Regions from separate parts of the Streptomyces sp. NPDC058375 genome, predicted to be linked through region 3. Evidence: riboswitches for the same ligand, from Rfam matches in the RefSeq annotation. Region 3 holds a riboswitch; each other region holds the start of a gene.
The links. Region 3 has a riboswitch for cyclic di-AMP ahead of ACFWM7_RS11560 (C40 family peptidase). Riboswitches for the same ligand answer to the same signal wherever they lie in the genome.

Region 1 (4,382 bases), on a different contig from region 3:
TCCGTGCCGCCACGGCCTCCGGCGTCCCCGTGACGATCGCCAAGGCCGACGGCAACCCGGTGAACGCCGCATCCATGCTCGCCGTGCTCGGCCTGGGCGCACACGGCGGCGAGGAGATCGTGCTCGCGTCCGACGCGGACGACGCCGAGGCCGCTCTGGACCGGCTGGCGAAGCTGGTCGCCGAGGGCCTGGAAGAGCTTCCGGAGACCGTCTGACCCCTCCGGCTCCGGTCCGTCCGGATACGACCCGCGAGAGCCGTGACCCCGTGAAGGGATCACGGCTCTTTCGTTCTCGGGAGAGAGCTGCACCTCGATAATCGGGCAGCGTAAATAACGCTCCGCAATTACTTCTCTTTGTATACGGCGCATTTGTTAATGCCGGACGCCCGCCGTGTTTACGCCGTGTTGCGAAGTTCTCACCGGGGGAACGGGTGTGGTGCGCCGCCCCGGGAGATCCGGGCGGCGGAGCCGGTGCGCGGCGGTGAAGCGTTCCGCGTGCTGGGCGGTCAGCGCCCTCGCCCGTTCCGCGTCGCCGCGCGCCACGGCGTCCACGATCGCGCCGCGCTCGGCCCAGGCGTCGGCCGGGCGGGCCTCCTGCTCGACCGCGTACATCCAGGCGATCTTGTGCCGGAGCTGGGTGAGCAACGCGATGAGCCCGGGGCTGCCGGAGGCCTGGGCGAGGGTCTCGTGGAACCAGCCGCCCAGCGAGCGCAGATCCTCGCCCTCGCCCCGGCGGGCCCGCTCCTGGCCCAGCCTGACCAGGCCGCGGAGCACCTTGAGATGGGCTTCCGTGCGGCGCTGGGCGGCGCGGGCCGCACCCAGTGGCTCCAGGAGCGTCCGCACCTCCAGGAGGTCGGCCGCCTCCTGCACGGTGGGCTCGGCCACACAGGCGCCGGCGTGTCTACGGGTGACCACGAAGCCCTCGGACTCCAGGGTGCGCAGCGCCTCGCGGACCGGGACGCGGGAGACCCCGTAGCGGCGGGCCAGCAACTCCTCGGTGAGGCGGCTGCCGCGCTCGTAGACACCGGAGACGATGTCGTCACGGATTGCCGTGCATACCGAATGCGCGGGAATGCGCATATCCGAACCTCCGCCTTGATCCCCGCGAAACGCGGCCGCCCGACGTCTGTTCCGTGACTCTATGACAATCCGTCGGAATTTCCGATGGGAGGTCGGAATCCGTGGATATCTTCACGCCGGAATTGCGAAGGCCCCGGCGGGTGCGGGGCCTTCGGACGGGGTCGTACGGGGTGGGTCAGACGTTGAGGCCGTGCGAGCGCAGGTAGCCGACGGGGTCCATGTCGGAGCCGTAGTCGGGGCTGGTGCGGGCCTCGAAGTGCAGGTGCGGGCCGGTGGAGTTGCCGGTGGAGCCGGAGAGCCCGATCTGCTGGCCGGAGGAGACGCTCTGGCCGACGGAGACGCCGATCGAGGAGAGGTGGCCGTACTGGGTGTACGTGCCGTCCGTCATCCGGAGCACGATGTTGTTGCCGTACGCGCCGCCCCAGCCGGCCTCGACGACCGTGCCGGCGCCGACCGCGACGACGGAACTGCCGGAGGCGGCCTGGAAGTCCACGCCGGAGTGGCTGCCGGAGGACCAGAGGGAGCCGCCGGTGTTGTAGCCGGTGGTGACGTGAGAGCCGGCCACCGGGAGGTGGAAGGCGTTCAGCCGGGCGCGCTCGGCGGCGCGGGCGGCACGGGCCTTCTCCTCGCGGACCTCCTTGGCGCGGGCCTCGGCCTTGCGCTCGGCCTCGGCCTCGGCCTTCGCCTTGGCCTTGGCGGCCTTCTCGCGGGCCTCGGCGGCGGCCTTGGCCTTCGCCTTCGCGACCGCCTCGGCCTGCTGCTTCTGGGCGTGGGCCTGGGCGTCGATCTGCTCGGCGAGGGTGGCGTCGAGGGAGATGGCCTGGGTGAGGCCGGTGTCGGCGACCTTGGCGGCCTCGGTGTCCGCGGCGAGGGCCGGGGAGGACAGCGAGCCGATGACTCCGGTGGTGGCCAGGGCCGCGATGCCGGCGACGTGGGCGCTCCGGCGCGTGAGGCGGCTCGGGGCACGGTGCTTCCCGGTGGCACGGGTGAACGCCATGGAGGGGCTGGTTCCTTTCCTTCCTTCTCGCCTACCGGGTTAGCTGACGGGTTCGGAGCAGGAAGGTCTCCTACGGATCCCCGCGCCGGTTCGCGGCACGGGCCTCCGATTCACCCCAGGGACTGCGTTGGGTCCCCGGCTCCCCAGGCTCGCGCCTGACGGGGACTCGGCGATGACTGCCCGGCGCCGCGGGTGCGGCATACGGGTGACGGACAGCCGAGCCGACGCTAGGCGGGACGACTTCCCCGCACCAAACGGACAAGGGGATTTGTCGCGCATCCCACAGGGCAGACAGGCAACCTCTGCCACGAAGGGGGTGAAGTTCACCAAACGGGCAAAAGCGCAGGACCCCGGCGAATTTTCTTTCGTCGGGGTCCTGTTCACGGCAGTGGGCCGCAACGGTGTGTCAGCCGGTGACGACGGACACCTCTCCGATGCCGAGGGCCTTCACCGGCTCCTCGATCTGCGCGGCGTCCCCCACGAGGACCGTGACCAGCCGGTCCACCGGGAAGGCGCTGACCACCGCGGCGGTCGCCTCGACGGTGCCGGTCTCGGCGAGCCGGGCGTAGAGGTGGGCCTGGTAGTCGTCGGGGAGGTGCTGCTCGACCTGGTCGGCCAGCGTGCTCGCGACGGAGGCGGCGGTCTCGAACTTCAGCGGGGCGACGCCCACCAGGTTCTGCACGGCCGTCTCGCGCTCGGCGTCGGTCAGCCCCTCGGCGGCCAGCGTCCGCAGGACCTTCCAGAGGTCGTCCAGGGCCGGTCCGGTGGACTCGGTGTCCACCGAGCCGCTGATCGCGAGCATCGCCGCGCCGCCCGAGTCGGGGCCGGAGGAGCGCAGCACCTGGGCGAAGGCGCGCACCCCGTAGGTGTAGCCCTTCTCCTCGCGCAGCACCCGGTCGAGACGGGAGGTGAGGGTGCCGCCCAGGCAGTACGTACCGAGCACCTGAGCGGGCCACACGCGCTCGTGGCGGTCGGCGCCGATCCGGCCGATCAGCAGCTGGGTCTGGACCGCGCCGGGGCGGTCCACGATGACCACGCGACCGGTGTCGTCCGCCGTGATGGGCGGCACCGGGCGGGCCTGGCCCGCGTTGCCCGACCAGTCTCCGAGGGTCTCCGCCAGCAGCGCGTCCAGGTCGATGCCGGTGAGGTCGCCGACGATCACGGCCGTCGCGGTGGACGGGCGGATGTGGGCGTCGAAGAAGGCGCGGACGGCGGCCTGGTCGATCCGCCGGACCGTCTCCTCGGTGCCCAGACGCGGGCGGGACATCCGGGCGGTGGCCGGGAACAGCTCCTTGGAGAGCTGCTTGGCGGCGCGCCGGGACGGGTTGGCGTGCTCGTGCGGGATCTCGTCGAGGCGGTTGCCCACCAGGCGCTCGATCTCGCTCTCGGTGAAGGCGGGGGCCCGGAGCGCCTCGGCGACCAGCCCGAGCGCCTTGGCCAGCCGGGAGGCGGGAACCTCCAGGGAGACCCGGACGCCGGGGTGGTCGGCGTGCGCGTCGAGCGTGGCGCCGCAGCGCTCCAGCTCGGCGGCGAACTCCTCGGCGCTGCGCTTGTCGGTGCCCTCGGAGAGCGCCCGCGACATGATCGTGGCCACGCCGTCCAGGCCCTCGGGCTCGGCCTCCAGCGGCGCGTCCAGGAAGATTTCCACGGCGACGACCTTCTGGCCGGGGCGGTGGCAGCGCAGCACGGTCAGCCCGTTGGGCAGGGCGCCGCGTTCGGGCGCCGGGAAGGCCCAGGGGCGGGCCGTGCCGGCGGTGGGCTGCGGGTGGAACTCCATGGCTACTCCAGTCACGGCGGCGTCGCTCACTTGTCCGCCCCCTCGGGCGCGTCAGTGGCCTCTTCGGCATCCTCGTCCGCCTCGTCGGCCGGCTCGATGGGCTCGTAGACCAGCACCGCCCGGTTGTCGGGGCGCAGGGCTGCCTCGGCCGCCGCGCGCACCTCCTCGGCGGTGACGTCCAGGACGCGGCCCACGGCGGTCAGGGCGAGCTGCGGGTCACCGAACAGGACGGCGTAACGGCACAGTTCGTCGGCGCGGCCGGCGACCGTGCCGAGCCGGTCGAGCCACTCGCGCTCCAACTGCGCCTGGGCCCGCTCCATTTCCTCGGGGGTGGGCCCCTCGGCGGCGAACCGGGCCAGCTCCTCGTCGACGGCGGCCTCGATCGTCTCCACCTCGACACCGCCGGAGGTCTTCACGTCCAGCCAGCCCAGCGAGGGCGCCCCGGCGAGCCGCAGCAGCCCGAAGCCCGCCGCCACCGCCGTACGGTCGCGGCGGACCAGGCGGTTGTGCAGCCGGGAGGACTCGCCGC
Region 2 (4,382 bases), on a different contig from region 3:
ATCGGGCCCTTGCGCTTCCAGTCCAGGTGCGCTTCCGGGATCTCCTCCAGGAAACGCGAGGGCGGGTTGTACGAGGGCTGGCCCCAGGCGCTGCGCATCGCCGCGCGGGTGAGGTAGAGCCGTTCGCGGGCGCGAGTGATGCCGACGTACGCGAGGCGGCGCTCCTCCTCCAGCTCCTTGGTCTGGCCGAGGGCCCGCATGTGCGGGAAGACGCCGTCCTCCAGTCCGGTGAGGAAGACGACGGGGAACTCCAGCCCCTTCGCCGTGTGCAGGGTCATCAGCGTGATGACGCCGGAGCCGTCCTCGTCCTCGTCGGGGATCTGGTCGGAGTCCGCGACGAGCGCGACCTTCTCCAGGAACTCCGCGAGCGTGCCCGCGCCCTCCTCGTCGCCGCGCTCCTGCTCGAATTCGAGGGCGACGGCGGCGAGTTCCTGGAGGTTCTCGATCCGGGTCTCGTCCTGCGGGTCGGTGGATGCCTGGAGCTCGGCGAGATAACCCGTACGCTCCAGGACGGCTTCCAGCACGACGGCGGGTCCGGCGCCGGACTCGACGATCGTGCGCAGCTCCTCCATCAGCGTGTTGAAGCGCTTGACGGCGTTGGACGAGCGGGCGGCCATGCCGTACGCCTCGTCGACGCGGCGCAGCGCCTGCGGGAAGGAGATCTTCTCGCGCATCGACAGGGCGTCGATCATGGCTTCGGCGCGGTCGCCGATGCCGCGCTTGGGGACGTTGAGGATGCGGCGGAGCGGGACGGTGTCCTCGGGATTGGCGAGGACCCGGAGGTAGGCCAGGACGTCCCGGACCTCCTTGCGCTCGTAGAAGCGCACGCCGCCGACGACCTTGTAGGGCAGGCCGACGCGGATGAAGATCTCTTCGAAGACACGGGACTGGGCGTTGGTGCGGTAGAAGACGGCGACGTCGCCCGCCTTGGCGTCGCCCGCGTCGGTGAGCCGGTCGATCTCGTCGGCGACGAACTGCGCCTCGTCGTGCTCGGTGTCGGCGACATAGCCGGTGATGCGGGCGCCGGAGCCGGCGTTGGTCCAGAGGTTCTTCGGGCGGCGGCTCTCGTTGCGCTCGATGACGGCGTTGGCGGCGGTGAGGATCGTCTGCGTGGAGCGGTAGTTCTGCTCCAGCAGGATCGTCGTCGCGCTCGGGTAGTCCTCCTCGAACTGGAGGATGTTGCGGATGGTCGCGCCCCGGAAGGCGTAGATCGACTGGTCCGCGTCACCGACCACGCACAGCTCGGCGGGGGCGTCGTTCTCCCCGGCGGGGCCGACCAGCTCACGGACCAGCGTGTACTGGGCGTGGTTGGTGTCCTGGTACTCGTCGACGAGGACGTGGCGGAAGCGGCGGCGGTAGTGCTCGGCGACGTCCGGGAAGGCCTGGAGGAGGTGGACCGTCGTCATGATGATGTCGTCGAAGTCCAGGGCGTTGGCCTCGCGGAGGCGGGCCTGGTAGAGCGCGTACGCCTGGGCGAGGGTCTTCTCGAAACCATCCGCTGCCTGCCCCGCGAAGGTCTCCTCGTCGATGAGCTCGTTCTTGAGGTTGGAGACCTTGGCGGTGAAGGACTTCGGCGGATAGCGCTTGGGGTCCAGGTCCAGATCGCGGCAGACCAGGGCCATCAGACGCTTGGAGTCGGCGGCGTCGTAGATCGAGAACGACGAGGTGAAGCCGAGCTTCTTCGACTCGCGGCGCAGGATGCGGACGCACGCGCTGTGGAAGGTCATGACCCACATGGCGTTGGCACGCGGGCCCACGAGCTGCTCGACGCGCTCCTTCATCTCACCGGCGGCCTTGTTGGTGAAGGTGATCGCGAGGATCTGCCCGGGGTGCGTACCGCGCTCGGCCAGCAGGTGGGCGATGCGGTGGGTGAGCACCCGGGTCTTGCCGGAGCCGGCCCCGGCAACGATGAGCAGCGGGGATCCGGCGTGCACGACGGCGGCGCGCTGCTCGGTGTTGAGCCCGTCGAGCAGCGCGGCGGAGTCGATCGCCGGGCGCGGGTGACCGTCGCGGTAGTACCCGTCCCGGGGCGGCGGGGGCGCGTCGTAGACGCCCTCGAAGAGTCCCTCCGGCACCGCTTCGGGCGCGTGGCCCTCGGGGGGCGGCGGGGGGCCGTCCTCCGCGGGCTGGAGGCCGGTCAGGAAGTTGTCGTCAAAGAGGCTGCTCATCGCCTCCCGAGTCTAGGCGGCCGCACTGACAACGTTCGGCCGAAGGCCGGAAGGGGCGGTTCTCACCCGTACGCACGGAGAGCGGACGTCCACGTTCCGTGAAGGAGTGCCCGGTCGGAGGGGGTGCGGGCGGCCCGATCCGGAAAGGTCACGAAAATGTATCGGGCATATCGCTCATCGTCCTTCCCAGCGGTGGGCCGGGTTGGCTAGCGTGCTCGGTCAGGTGATCCGTACCTCCCTGAGGCGAACCGCGCCTGACGGACACCTCCGCCGAATCCGTCCTGCCGTCCTGGCCGTTCGGAACCGGGGACCCACACGCAGAACCGGGGTGAATCGGTCCGTGCCCTCGCATCCGGACCGTAGGACAGCCTTCCGTTCCGTCCGAACCCGACAGCTAACCCGGTAGGCGGTCCACGGAAGGAGATGCCGGTCTTGGCATCGCATCGCAAGCCGCGCACGAAGGTGCGCACCACCACCCCTGCCGTCGGGCTGACGACGGCCGCGCTGGCCTCCGTGACGCTGCTCTCCACGCAGAGCGCCACGGCCGCGCCCGCGGAGCCGAAGCCCGCCATCGAGGACGTACAGAAAAAGGTCGACGCCCTGTACCGGCAGGCGGGCACCGCGACCCAGGAGTACAACCGGGCCAAGTCCGCCTCCGCCTCCCAGCAGAAGAAGGTCGACACGCTGCTCTCGGACGTGGCGAAGCGGACGGAGAAGATCAACGAGGCGCGCCGGGCACTGGGCTCCTACGCGGCGGCCCAGTACCGCGACGGGGGCGTCGCGCCCATGGCGACGTTCTTCCTGGCGGAGGACCCGCAGGGGTACTTCGACCAGAGCCGGCTGATGGACCGGGCGACGGAGCGGCAGCAGAAGGCCGTGAGCGAGTTCCGTGCGCAGCAGGCGTCGGCGGCGAAGAAGCGCGCGGAGGCGGTGAAGAGCCTGGAGACCCTCACCGAGACGCAGGCCACGCTCGCCTCCAGCAAGAAGGACGTGCAGGCCAAGCTCACCGAGGCCCGGGGCCTGCTGTCCCGGCTGACCGCCGAGGAGAAGGCGCGGCTGGCGGAGCTGGAGCGCAAGAAGGAGGCCGAGGCGAAGGAGAAGGCGGCGAAGCTGGCCGCCCGCCAGGCCGCCGAGGCGAAGGAGAAGGCCGAGGCCGAGGAGAAGGCCCGCGAGGAGACCGCGAAGGAGTCCGGCGGCGGTTCGGGATCCGGATCGGGCGCCGGTACGGGCACGGGCTCCGGCTCCGGCTCCGGCTCCGGCGCGGGCAGCAGTTACGCCGCCAAGGCGGAGAAGGTGCTGGCCTTCGCCCGCGCCCAGATCGGGAAGCCGTACGTGTGGGGCGCGTCGGGCCCATCCTCGTACGACTGCTCGGGGCTGACGCAGGCGGCCTGGCGCGAGGCGGGCGTGACCCTGCCCCGGACGACCTGGGACCAGGTCGAGGTCGGCACCCGGGTCGCCACGTCCGACCTCCAGCCCGGGGACCTGGTCTTCTTCTACGACGACATCAGCCACGTCGGCATCTACAAGGGCGACGGGATGATGATCCACGCCCCGAAGCCGGGTGCGAACGTGCGCGAGGAGTCGATCTACTACATGCCGATCTACGGGAGCGTGCGCCCGGCGTGACACAGGGCGGGGGCGGCCGGTGACCGGCCGCCCCCGAAAGGTTCAGGTCCGGACTCAGGTCCAGACGGTGGCGATGAAGATGTTGACGACCGTCAGCCCGCCGACCGCCATGAAGGCGCCCTTGTCGACCTTCTCCTCGTCGCGCTTGACGTAGACGAGGGCGAGGATCACGACCAGCAGCGCCAGCTTGATGCCGATCTTGACGTTGTTCACGGTCTGGTCGTCGGCCTGGTTGAGGCCGACGAGGGCGATGCCGGTGACGAGCATGGTCAGGGCCCCGTGGAGCATGGCCGGACCGAAGCGGGCGGTGCCCTCCCCCACGGCCTTCATCTGCGTCAGGAAGCCGCCCAGCAGAGAGGCGATGCCGATGATGTGCAGGGCGACGACAACATTGATGAGTACGTCCATGGCTCGGGAGCCTAGCCATGGCCAAGGTTTTACCTTTCAGTGAGGCAAGCCTTCCTCGATCGCTTTGATCATCCGTGACCGGCGAAACGTCACATCAGGGCAATAGCTGTCATGGCGCCTCTTTTCTCCGCGCCGGGATTAGCGTCCATCCCGGACCCGCCGCCACCCCCGGCGGGCAGC
Region 3 (4,382 bases):
CAGCCGCGACACGTCGGCGGGCGTCACCCCGCTCGCGCCCGTCTCGATGCGGCTCACCTTCGACTGGTGCCAGCCGAGCAGCCGCGCCGCGTCCCGGCTGGTCAGCCCGGAGGCGTGGCGCAGGCTCCGCAGCTCCTCACCGAGCTTGCGCCGCCGGACGACGGGGCCGTGCAGCATGCCGGTCTCCTTCCGCTGTGGGAAGGGCCGGTCCGTCGCCGCGGCCGGCCCGCAGAGGGGTCAGTGTGCCGCCCGCCCACGCCGTACGGGTCCTGAATTCACCGCTTCGAGCGACAGATATATGCATATCTTGGCCGAACCCCGTTACAGGGAGCTGCATCGATGGCAATCTGGCGCGAAGCACAATCCCGGCCGACCGTCGGTCGCCCGGGGCGGGAAGGGACGGCGTCGCCATGGCAGACCATCAGGAAGCATCCGTCACTCTGCCGAGCGATCCGGCCTCGGTCTCCACGGCCCGCAGACATGTCGCCAGGACCCTGGCCCAATGGGGCCTGCCCGACGACAGCGAGTTCGCCGACACCATCCGGCTGATCGTCTCGGAGCTGGCCACCAACGCCGTGCAGCACACGTTCGGCCAGTCGCCCACCTTCACCGTGGACCTGCGCCTGGAACGCGACGAGGAGCTGTATCTCGGCGTCACGGACAGTCACCCCCGCTGGCCCCAGCGACTGCCCGCCGCCGTACGGCAGGACAACGGCCGGGGCATGGTCATCATCCGGACCCTGGCCAAGGAGCGCGGCGGGCGGCTCCAGGTCACCCCGACCGCCGAGGGCGGCAAGACGGTCTGGATCGCGCTCCCGTGGGTCGTGGCCCTTCAGGGCTGATCCCGGCGGGGCACGGGGAAGCGCCGGGGGCGTCAGCCCGCGGGCGGCCGGTTCGTCGGCGCTGCCGTGCCCCGCGGCCGAAGCCGCTGCGCAGCAGCGCGAGCAGCGTCGAGGCGGCCGCGCTCGACCGCTCGCCCCGGTGCACGACCGAGATGGTCCGGCGGAACGACGCGGGCTCCAGCCGCCGGACCGACAGCGGGGCCGACGCCATCGAGGCGACCATCTCCGGGACCACCGCCACCCCGAGCCCCGCACTGACCAGCGCGCACACCAGCGCGTACCCGGGCGACTCGCAGACCACCGCGGGCGTAGCCCCGGCCTTCGCGAGCGCGCTCTCGACCCCGCGCCGGGGCGGATGGGTGGGCGCGCTGCTGATCAGCGGCCGCCCCGCCAGCTCGCCGACCGGCAGCCGCCCAGTGCCCTCGGTGAGCCGGTGGCCCACCGAGGTGACCAGCACCAGCTCCTCGACCAGGACGGGGTCGACGAACACCCCCGCCGGCGGAGACGCGACCGCCCCCGGCTCGTAGGCGTGGGTCAGGGCGAGGTCCACCTCGCCCGCGGCCACGGCGGCGATCCCGCCGGGTGGTTCGTGGTGGGCGACGGCCAGCTCGACCTCGGGGTGGGCCCGCCGGAACGCGCTCAGGACCGGGGGCAGCAGATGGATCCCGGCCGTCGTGAACGTCCCCACCCGCAGCCTGCCGCCTGAGAGCCCGGCCAACTGCGCCAGCTCGTGCCGCGCCTGGTCCAGTTCGTCCAGCACCCGCCGGGCCCGGCCCGCCAGCAGCTCGCCCGCCGCCGTCAGCCGCGCCCCGCGATGGTGGCGCACCAGCAGCGCAGCCCCGGCCTCCCGCTCCAGCTTGGCCAGCTGCTGCGAGAGCGCGGGCGCGGTATAGCCCAGGCGGGCGGCGGCCCGGGTGATCGAACCGGCCTCCGCCACCGCCACGAGTGCCGCGAGCCGTGTCGGGTCGTACATGAAAGCGTTCCTTTAGACAGACCCAGAAGATTGCAAGTACACGCTAAAGGCTCCGCAGGTCCAAGGTGGACCTCATGGACGCACAACTGATCGCCTTCACGGGGGTCGCCGCCGGCATGGTCGCGCTGCCCGGCGCCGACTTCACCGTCGTCGTACGCAATGCCCTGGCCTCGCGCACCGCCGGCCTGGCCAGTGCGTTCGGCGTCGCCGGGGGACTGCTGGTGCACACCGCCCTCGCGGTCGCCGGACTCGCCGCGGTGCTGGTGACGATGCCCGTGCTCTTCCGCACCGTCCAACTGCTCGGCGGTGCGTACGTGCTCTACCTCGGGATCAGCGCGCTGTACGCGATCCGCCGCCGGCCCGCACAGGACAGCTCCGGTGAGCCGTCCGGCACGCCCGGCGACCCGCCCTCCGGTACGCCGGAGGGCGCGCCGGGGCGGCGAGTGCCCGGGGATTTCGGGCGCGCGCTGCGCCAGGGGTTCCTGACCAACGCGCTCAACCCGAAGGCCCCGGTCCTCTTCCTCAGCCTCCTGCCGCAGTTCGTGCCCCACGGTCAGCCGCCGCTGCCCCGGACCCTGTTGCTCGCGGCCCTCGTGGTGGTGCTGGCGCTGATCTGGTTCCCGGCCGTGGCCCTGCTCGTGGACCGGCTGGGCCGGTGGCTGCGTCGACCGCGTACCGCCCGCGCCATCGAGGGCGGCAGCGGTGTGGCGCTCACCGGTCTGGGACTCGCCCTGGTCACCGGCCCATTGCTGCGCTGAGGCCGGCCGCACGGCAAGAGCGCCGTACGGGAGGAGCATCCGCACGGAAGGGGTGCCCGCACGGAAAGAGCGTCCGGTCGGGGGTCAGCGGACCCGTCCGTACCAGACGCTCTTGGACCAGATTTTCGCCAGTCGCACCACGTCCCCCGATTTGGGGGAGTGCCAGATCTTCCCGGCCCCGGCGTAGATGCCCACGTGGTAGACGCTGCGCCCCGAATGGAAGAAGACGAGGTCGCCGCGTTTGCGCTGTGACTTCGCGATATGGCGGGTCTTGTTGTACTGCTGCTGTGCCGTGCGGGGAAGCTTCTTGCCGGCCTTCTTGAACGAGTAGAGCGTCAGGCCCGAACAGTCGAAGCGGCTGGGGCCGGCCGCTCCGTATTTGTAGGGAGCGCCCTTCTTCGACGCGGCGACCTTCAAAGCCTTCGTCGAGTGGGCGGCGGCCTCGGCTTCACTCACCATGCCGGGCGCCAGCATCGTGGACGTCACGGCCAGGGTGAGCACCGAAGCCGTACCGAACCGGGCGAACAGAGACGGGACATGAACCTGCGCAGACATGCGCAACCCTTCGTCAGCCGCCTGTGAAGGATGACCTGTCGGGTTCGGGCTGGCGAAGTTGCCCGGCCGCTCGACGCGGCTTCACCCCGAGGGCTTCCCGGTCTCCCGGTCGGCCCGTTGTGCTCGGGTCCTCCACTCCTGCCGATCCACTTCTGTCGACCAGTCATCCGGACGGCGGCAGGACTCGGCGTCCGCCCGGACCGCCCCGCCGCGGTGGCGGGGGCTTGTCGTCCCAGGGATCTTGACGCACTCCGTGCCGGATTTCCGAGTTGAAACGGTGGTTTGTGAGTCTCCTCACCACTGATCCATTCAGGTGGCCAGGCCGGATTCGCGCCCGCCGATGAGCCCGGCGCACACCCTCGTACCAGCGACGAAAGGGTGCATTTCGAGTACGGTCCGGACGTCGAGCGCAAGTTGGGCCGTCGCTCGCGCGGGTGATCTCCTACGCCGAACGAGCGAGGCAAATCGGTCACGGGACCGGGCGTGTCGTGCGGAGCGGGTCAGTTCACCGTCGGCGGCATCGCGACCCGACCCGCCCGCCGCTCCCCGTCCAGGACGCGCAGCGCCCGCGCCAGGGTGGCGGCGTGGAGCCGCGACTCGCCGCGCTCGTGCATCAGGGCCAGGGCGTCGCGCAGGGCCGCAGCCCCGGAGGCCAGGGCCTGGGCGGCCCGCAGTGCGCTGTAGGTGTCGCCGCCGTGGGCCGGGTTGATCCGGCCCATCTGGTCGAGCACGGCCAGATAGCGGTCGACGAACTCGCCCTCGGCCCGGGTCAGTGCGGGCAGGGGCGGGAACTCAGGTGGCTCCATCGGCGTTTCACCTCGCGTCGTACGGCGGCCGGTCGTACGGCGGCCGGATGGGTCAGCGGTTCTCCACGACGTGGTCGATCAGGCCGTGGTCGAGGGCGGCCTTGGCGTCGAGGATGGTGTCGCGCTCGATGTCGGCGGTGATCTGCTGCGCGGTCCGCCCCGTGTGCCGGACCAGCATGGCCGCGAACATCTCGCGGGTGCGCACCAGTTCGCGCGCGTGGATCTCCAGGTCGGACGGCTGGCCCCGCAACGGCTCCTCCAGTGCGGGCTGCTGAATGACTACCCGCGCGCCGGGCAGTGCATGTCGACGCCCCTTCGCGCCGGCCGCCAGCAGGGCCGCCGCGTAGGAGCCCGCCTGCCCCAGGCAGAAGGTCTCCACCTCGCAGGTCAGGAACCGCATCGTGTCGTAGACCGCCGCCATCGCCTGGAACGTGCCGCCGGGGGAGTT
Region 4 (4,382 bases), on a different contig from region 3:
CATCGCGCGCGACTGGGGGCGGGCCAGGGAGGCCGGCCTAGCCGCCGACGGGCCCGAGGCGCAGGAGCTCGCTCGGCGGCACTGCGCGTGGCTGTCCTCGGCCAAGGAACCCAGCCGTTCGTATGTGATCGGGCTCGGGGAGATGTATGTCGCGGACCCGCGCTTCGGAAGGAACTACGATCGCTACGGGGACGGCACCGCCGCCTTCGTACGGGACGCACTGACGGTCTACGCGCAGCACCGGCTCTCCGACTGACCACGGCCGGCCGGGCCGCCATCCGCAGGTCCCCCTATTCGGCCGATGCCCGGTCGCCGCTCGGCGCGGCTCCGGGAAGCCTGGACGGGGCGCGGTACCGTCCGCAGCCGTGGGTGGACCGGGCAGGAGTGCACAGGTGGGGATGGCCGAGAGACGGCGCAGCGGCACGGTGGGGAACGTCGACGCCGTGGGCCGTGTGGTGTTCGGCTCCCGGGAGGGCGAGCTGACACCCGGCGGGCGGGGCACCGGGCGGTTCATCCGGACGCTGCCCGCCCTGCTGATCATCGGCGGGCTGCTCTTCGACTCGCTGGCCCCGCCCAACTTCACCGCCGTCCCCCTCTTCGTCGCGGCCCCGCTGATCGCCGCCCCGTTCTTCTCGCTGTCCCGGACCGTCCGCACCGGGATCGCCGCGGTCGTCTCCGTCACCGTGATGCGGATCTCCGACGGGACGTCCACCCAGGTGGTCCCGGTCATCGAGATGATCACCGTGCTCACGGGCTCGGTGCTGGCCCTCGTCATCAACGGCGTCGTGCGGCGCGGCAACGACCAGCTCGCCTCGGCCCGTGCCGTCGCCGAGACCGCCATGCGGGCCGTGCTGCCGACGCCGGCCGAGCGGATCGGCGGGCTGCAGGTGGCCGCGCGGTACGAGGCGGCGCAGGCGGACGAGTTCGTGGGCGGCGACCTGTACGCCGTCGCGGACACCCCGTACGGCGTACGGGTCGTGGTCGGCGACGTCCGCGGCAAGGGGCTGGGCGCCGTCGGAACGGTGGCGGTGATCATCGGGGCGTTCCGGGAGGCCGCCGAGCAGGAGCGTTCGCTGGAGGGCGTGGCCCAGCGGCTGGAGCGGGCGCTGGCCCGGGAAGGGACGCGGCGGTACGGGCTGGACGCCATGGAGGGGTTCATCACCGCCGTACTGGCCGAGATCCCGCCCGGGGCGGCCACGGTCCGCCTGGTCAACCGCGGCCACCCCGAGCCGATCCTGCTCCACGCGGACGGCGCCCTGGAGGTGCTGGCGCCCTCGGTGCCCGCGCTGCCGCTGGGGATGGACCTGGGGGTGTGGCCGGACCGGGCCGACGAGTGGGCGATGCCTCCCGGGGCGACGCTCCTCGCCTTCACGGACGGCCTGTCCGAGGCCCGGGACGCGAACGGGGTCTTCTACGATCCGGCGGCCCGGCTGCGCGGCCGGATCTTCCCGGGGCCGGAGGAGCTGCTGTCGGCGCTGACCGACGACGTACGGCTGCACACCGGCGGGCGGACCACGGACGACATGGCGCTCATCGCGGTCGGCCGGCCGGCGGAGGGGCAGCCCGTGCGCCGGACGACGGTGAAGATCGTGGGCCGGGGCGGTGACACGGTGCGTAACTGAAAGGCGTCGCTCCGCATAACATTTGACGCACTGTCAGAAAAAGGGGTGCGGCTGAGCCCGAGTCAAGTCGCCCGATTCCACCCACTTGTGCCCCGTACATCCCCTCCCTGTTCGTTAATGATCAACAGGAACAGCTTGGAATCGGGCCCGTGCGTCTATTAACGTTCGATAACGCAGCGCGGTCGTCACAGCCGTCGTCAGAGACGGCGCCGCGCGCGAGCGCCGAATTCCGCAAGGGAACCGGGGAACCACCTACATGGGGTGAATCGGACGCCTGCGTCTCGTGAGAGGCGGAGGGGCCCGTAGGAGACCTTCCTGCTCCGAACCCGTCAGCTAACCCGGTAGGCGAGAAGGAAGGAAAGGAGTGCGCCCACGTGGCGTCCAACAAGCCTGCCCCTGAGGCCCCGTCACCCTTCAGCACCGACATCTACGGTGGCGCGGAGCAGTCAGTGGGGGAGTGGAATCCCACCGAGGAGTCCATCCGTCCCGTGCGCGGCAGGCACCGCGTAGCCAAGCAGCGTGGTCTGGCCCGTAGCTCCACCGTCCTCGGGGTCGGCGTCATAGCGGCCGTCGGAGCGGGTGGCATGGCCACCGCTCAGAACAAGGCACCGGTCTCCATCTCTCTTCCCGATTCCATCGCGGACAACCTTCCCGACGCCAAGTCCCTCCCCGGCGTCGGGTCCTTCATGTCCGACGACGCGGAGGCCGTCCCGGTCGCCGCGGCCGCGCCGCTCACCACCGCCGGGCTCACCAGCGCCGAGGCCGAGCAGGGCACCGACGCCGGCGAGGCGCTGCGCACCCGGATCCTCCAGCAGGCCGAGCAGCAGCAGGCCAGCGCCGACGCCGACGCCAGGGCCGCCGCCGAGAAGGCCGCGGCCGAGAAGGCGGCGGAGGAGGCCAAGAAGCAGCAGGACGAGGCCGAGGCCGAAGCCGCCGCGAAGAAGAAGGCCGCGGAGGAAGCGGCGAAGAAGAAGGCGGAGGAGGAGCGTCTCGCCAAGCTCGCCGCCAGCTTCTCGCTGCCCGCCTCCTCCTACACGATCAGCTCGACCTACGGTCAGTCCGGCGCGATGTGGTCCTCCGGCCAGCACACCGGCCTGGACTTCGCCGGGGCGGCCGGTTCGCCGCTCAAGGCCGTGCACAGCGGCACGATCACGTCGGCCGGCTGGTCCGGATCCTACGGCTACCGCACGGTTCTCCAGCTCGATGACGGCACGGAGATCTGGTACGCCCACCAGTCCTCGATCGACGTCTCGGTCGGCCAGAAGGTCACCACCGGCGAGACCATCGGCCGCATGGGCGCCACCGGCAACGTGACCGGCGTCCACCTCCACATGGAGGTCCGCACCGCGGGCGGCTCCGCGATGGACCCGATGGCCTGGCTGACCAGCAAGGGCCTCTCGGTCTGACACCCGCCGCCCCCGCGAGGACGGCACCCCCCTGAAACCCCGGCAGCCCTGACGCACACCCCCCGACGTCAGGGCTGCCGGTCTGTCCGGCGACCGGCGGGGCCAGGGGGCGGAATATGTGGCTCCGCCACCGCCGTTGAACACCCACATGACTTCTCTGCGCACGCTCGGCAGCTCCGACCTCCAGGTCTTCCCCCTCTCCCTCGGCGGCAACGTCTTCGGCTGGACGGCGGACGAGGAACAGTCCTTCGCCGTCCTGGACGCGTACGCCGCGGCCGGCGGCAACTTCGTCGACACCGCCGACGCGTACTCCGCCTGGGTCGAGGGCAACCACGGCGGCGAATCCGAGACCGTCATCGGCAAGTGGCTCGCTTCCCGCTCCAACCGGTCCGACATCGTCCTCGCCACCAAGGCCGGCGCCCACCCCGACTACAAGGGGCTCTCCGCCGCCACCGTCAAGGGCGCGGCCGAGCAGTCGCTGCGCCGCCTCGGCACCGACCACATCGACCTCTACTACACGCACTTCGACGACGAGACCGTCCCGGTCGAGGAGATCATCACCGCCCTCGACCAGCTGGTGAAGGAGGGCAAGGTGCGCCATATCGCTGCCTCCAACATCAGTCCGGAACGGCTGCGGGCCTCCCTCGACTTCTCCGAGCGCGAGGGCCTCGCCCGGTACGTCGCGCTCCAGCCGCACTACAACCTCGTCTCCCGCGACACCTACGAAGGTCCTCTCCAGGACACCGCGGCCGACGCCGGCCTCGCCGCCGTCCCGTACTACGCGCTCGCCTCCGGCTTCCTCACCGGCAAGTACCGCCCCGGCGCGAACGTGGACAGCGCGCGCTCCGCGAAGGCCGGCGGCCACCTGGAGTCGGAACGCGGCCGCAAGGTGCTGGCCGCCCTCGACCGGGTCGCCGGCGACCGGAACGCCGAGATCGCGACGGTGGCCCTCGCCTGGCTCGCCGCCCAGCCGACCGTCGCCGCCCCGATCGCCTCCGCCCGTACGGTCGAACAGCTCCCCGCCCTCGTCGCGGTCGCCGACCTGAAGCTGACGGACCAGGAGGTCGCGCTGCTCACGGAGGCGTCGGCCTGACGGGGCACTGTCCGGGGGCAGACGCCAACGCCCTAGTAACACTGTTCACTTGGGGCGTTCGTTATGCCGGTCATACCGACCACCCCCTTTGAAAACCTGTCTTGGCCTTGGGTAGCGTTCCCGACGCGTGAGTGATGGGAACATCAGAACGGGGGATGGTGTGACATTCGAGGACGAATGGCAGCAGCAGAAGGCGGATGTGGCGGCCCAGCACGGTTCGAGTATGCGGCTGAACGGGGTTCCCAGTTATGACCCCGGCGG

Region 1: it holds a riboswitch for cyclic di-AMP, as region 3 does, so the genes downstream of both, ACFWM7_RS17020 (M23 family metallopeptidase) here and ACFWM7_RS11560 (C40 family peptidase) in region 3, are expected to answer to the same signal.
Region 2: it holds a riboswitch for cyclic di-AMP, as region 3 does, so the genes downstream of both, ACFWM7_RS18370 (NlpC/P60 family protein) here and ACFWM7_RS11560 (C40 family peptidase) in region 3, are expected to answer to the same signal.
Region 4: it holds a riboswitch for cyclic di-AMP, as region 3 does, so the genes downstream of both, ACFWM7_RS15990 (M23 family metallopeptidase) here and ACFWM7_RS11560 (C40 family peptidase) in region 3, are expected to answer to the same signal.

Annotation. Positions count from the first base shown of each region.
Region 1 is NZ_JBHXJG010000091.1:5,783-10,164, forward strand. It holds gene ACFWM7_RS17010 (HPr family phosphocarrier protein) at 1-215, shown strand, start outside; gene ACFWM7_RS17015 (GntR family transcriptional regulator) at 372-1,079, opposite strand; gene ACFWM7_RS17020 (M23 family metallopeptidase) at 1,255-2,076, opposite strand; cyclic di-AMP (ydaO/yuaA leader) riboswitch at 2,091-2,258, opposite strand; gene ACFWM7_RS17025 (M16 family metallopeptidase) at 2,483-3,853, opposite strand; gene ACFWM7_RS17030 (M16 family metallopeptidase) at 3,880-4,382, opposite strand, start outside.
Region 2 is NZ_JBHXJG010000102.1:20,012-24,393, reverse strand. It holds gene pcrA (DNA helicase PcrA) at 1-2,168, opposite strand, end outside; cyclic di-AMP (ydaO/yuaA leader) riboswitch at 2,427-2,593, shown strand; gene ACFWM7_RS18370 (NlpC/P60 family protein) at 2,601-3,794, shown strand; gene ACFWM7_RS18365 (hypothetical protein) at 3,849-4,202, opposite strand.
Region 3 is NZ_JBHXJG010000051.1:661-5,042, reverse strand. It holds gene ACFWM7_RS11580 (helix-turn-helix domain-containing protein) at 1-177, opposite strand, end outside; gene ACFWM7_RS11575 (ATP-binding protein) at 411-842, shown strand; gene ACFWM7_RS11570 (LysR family transcriptional regulator) at 772-1,815, opposite strand; gene ACFWM7_RS11565 (LysE family translocator) at 1,890-2,573, shown strand; gene ACFWM7_RS11560 (C40 family peptidase) at 2,658-3,128, opposite strand; cyclic di-AMP (ydaO/yuaA leader) riboswitch at 3,132-3,315, opposite strand; gene ACFWM7_RS11555 (hypothetical protein) at 3,629-3,934, opposite strand; gene ACFWM7_RS11550 (ATP-dependent Clp protease proteolytic subunit) at 3,987-4,382, opposite strand, start outside.
Region 4 is NZ_JBHXJG010000082.1:22,371-26,752, reverse strand. It holds gene ACFWM7_RS16000 (MerR family transcriptional regulator) at 1-256, shown strand, start outside; gene ACFWM7_RS15995 (PP2C family protein-serine/threonine phosphatase) at 399-1,622, shown strand; cyclic di-AMP (ydaO/yuaA leader) riboswitch at 1,833-1,985, shown strand; gene ACFWM7_RS15990 (M23 family metallopeptidase) at 1,997-3,028, shown strand; gene ACFWM7_RS15985 (aldo/keto reductase) at 3,177-4,121, shown strand; gene ACFWM7_RS15980 (hypothetical protein) at 4,282-4,382, shown strand, end outside.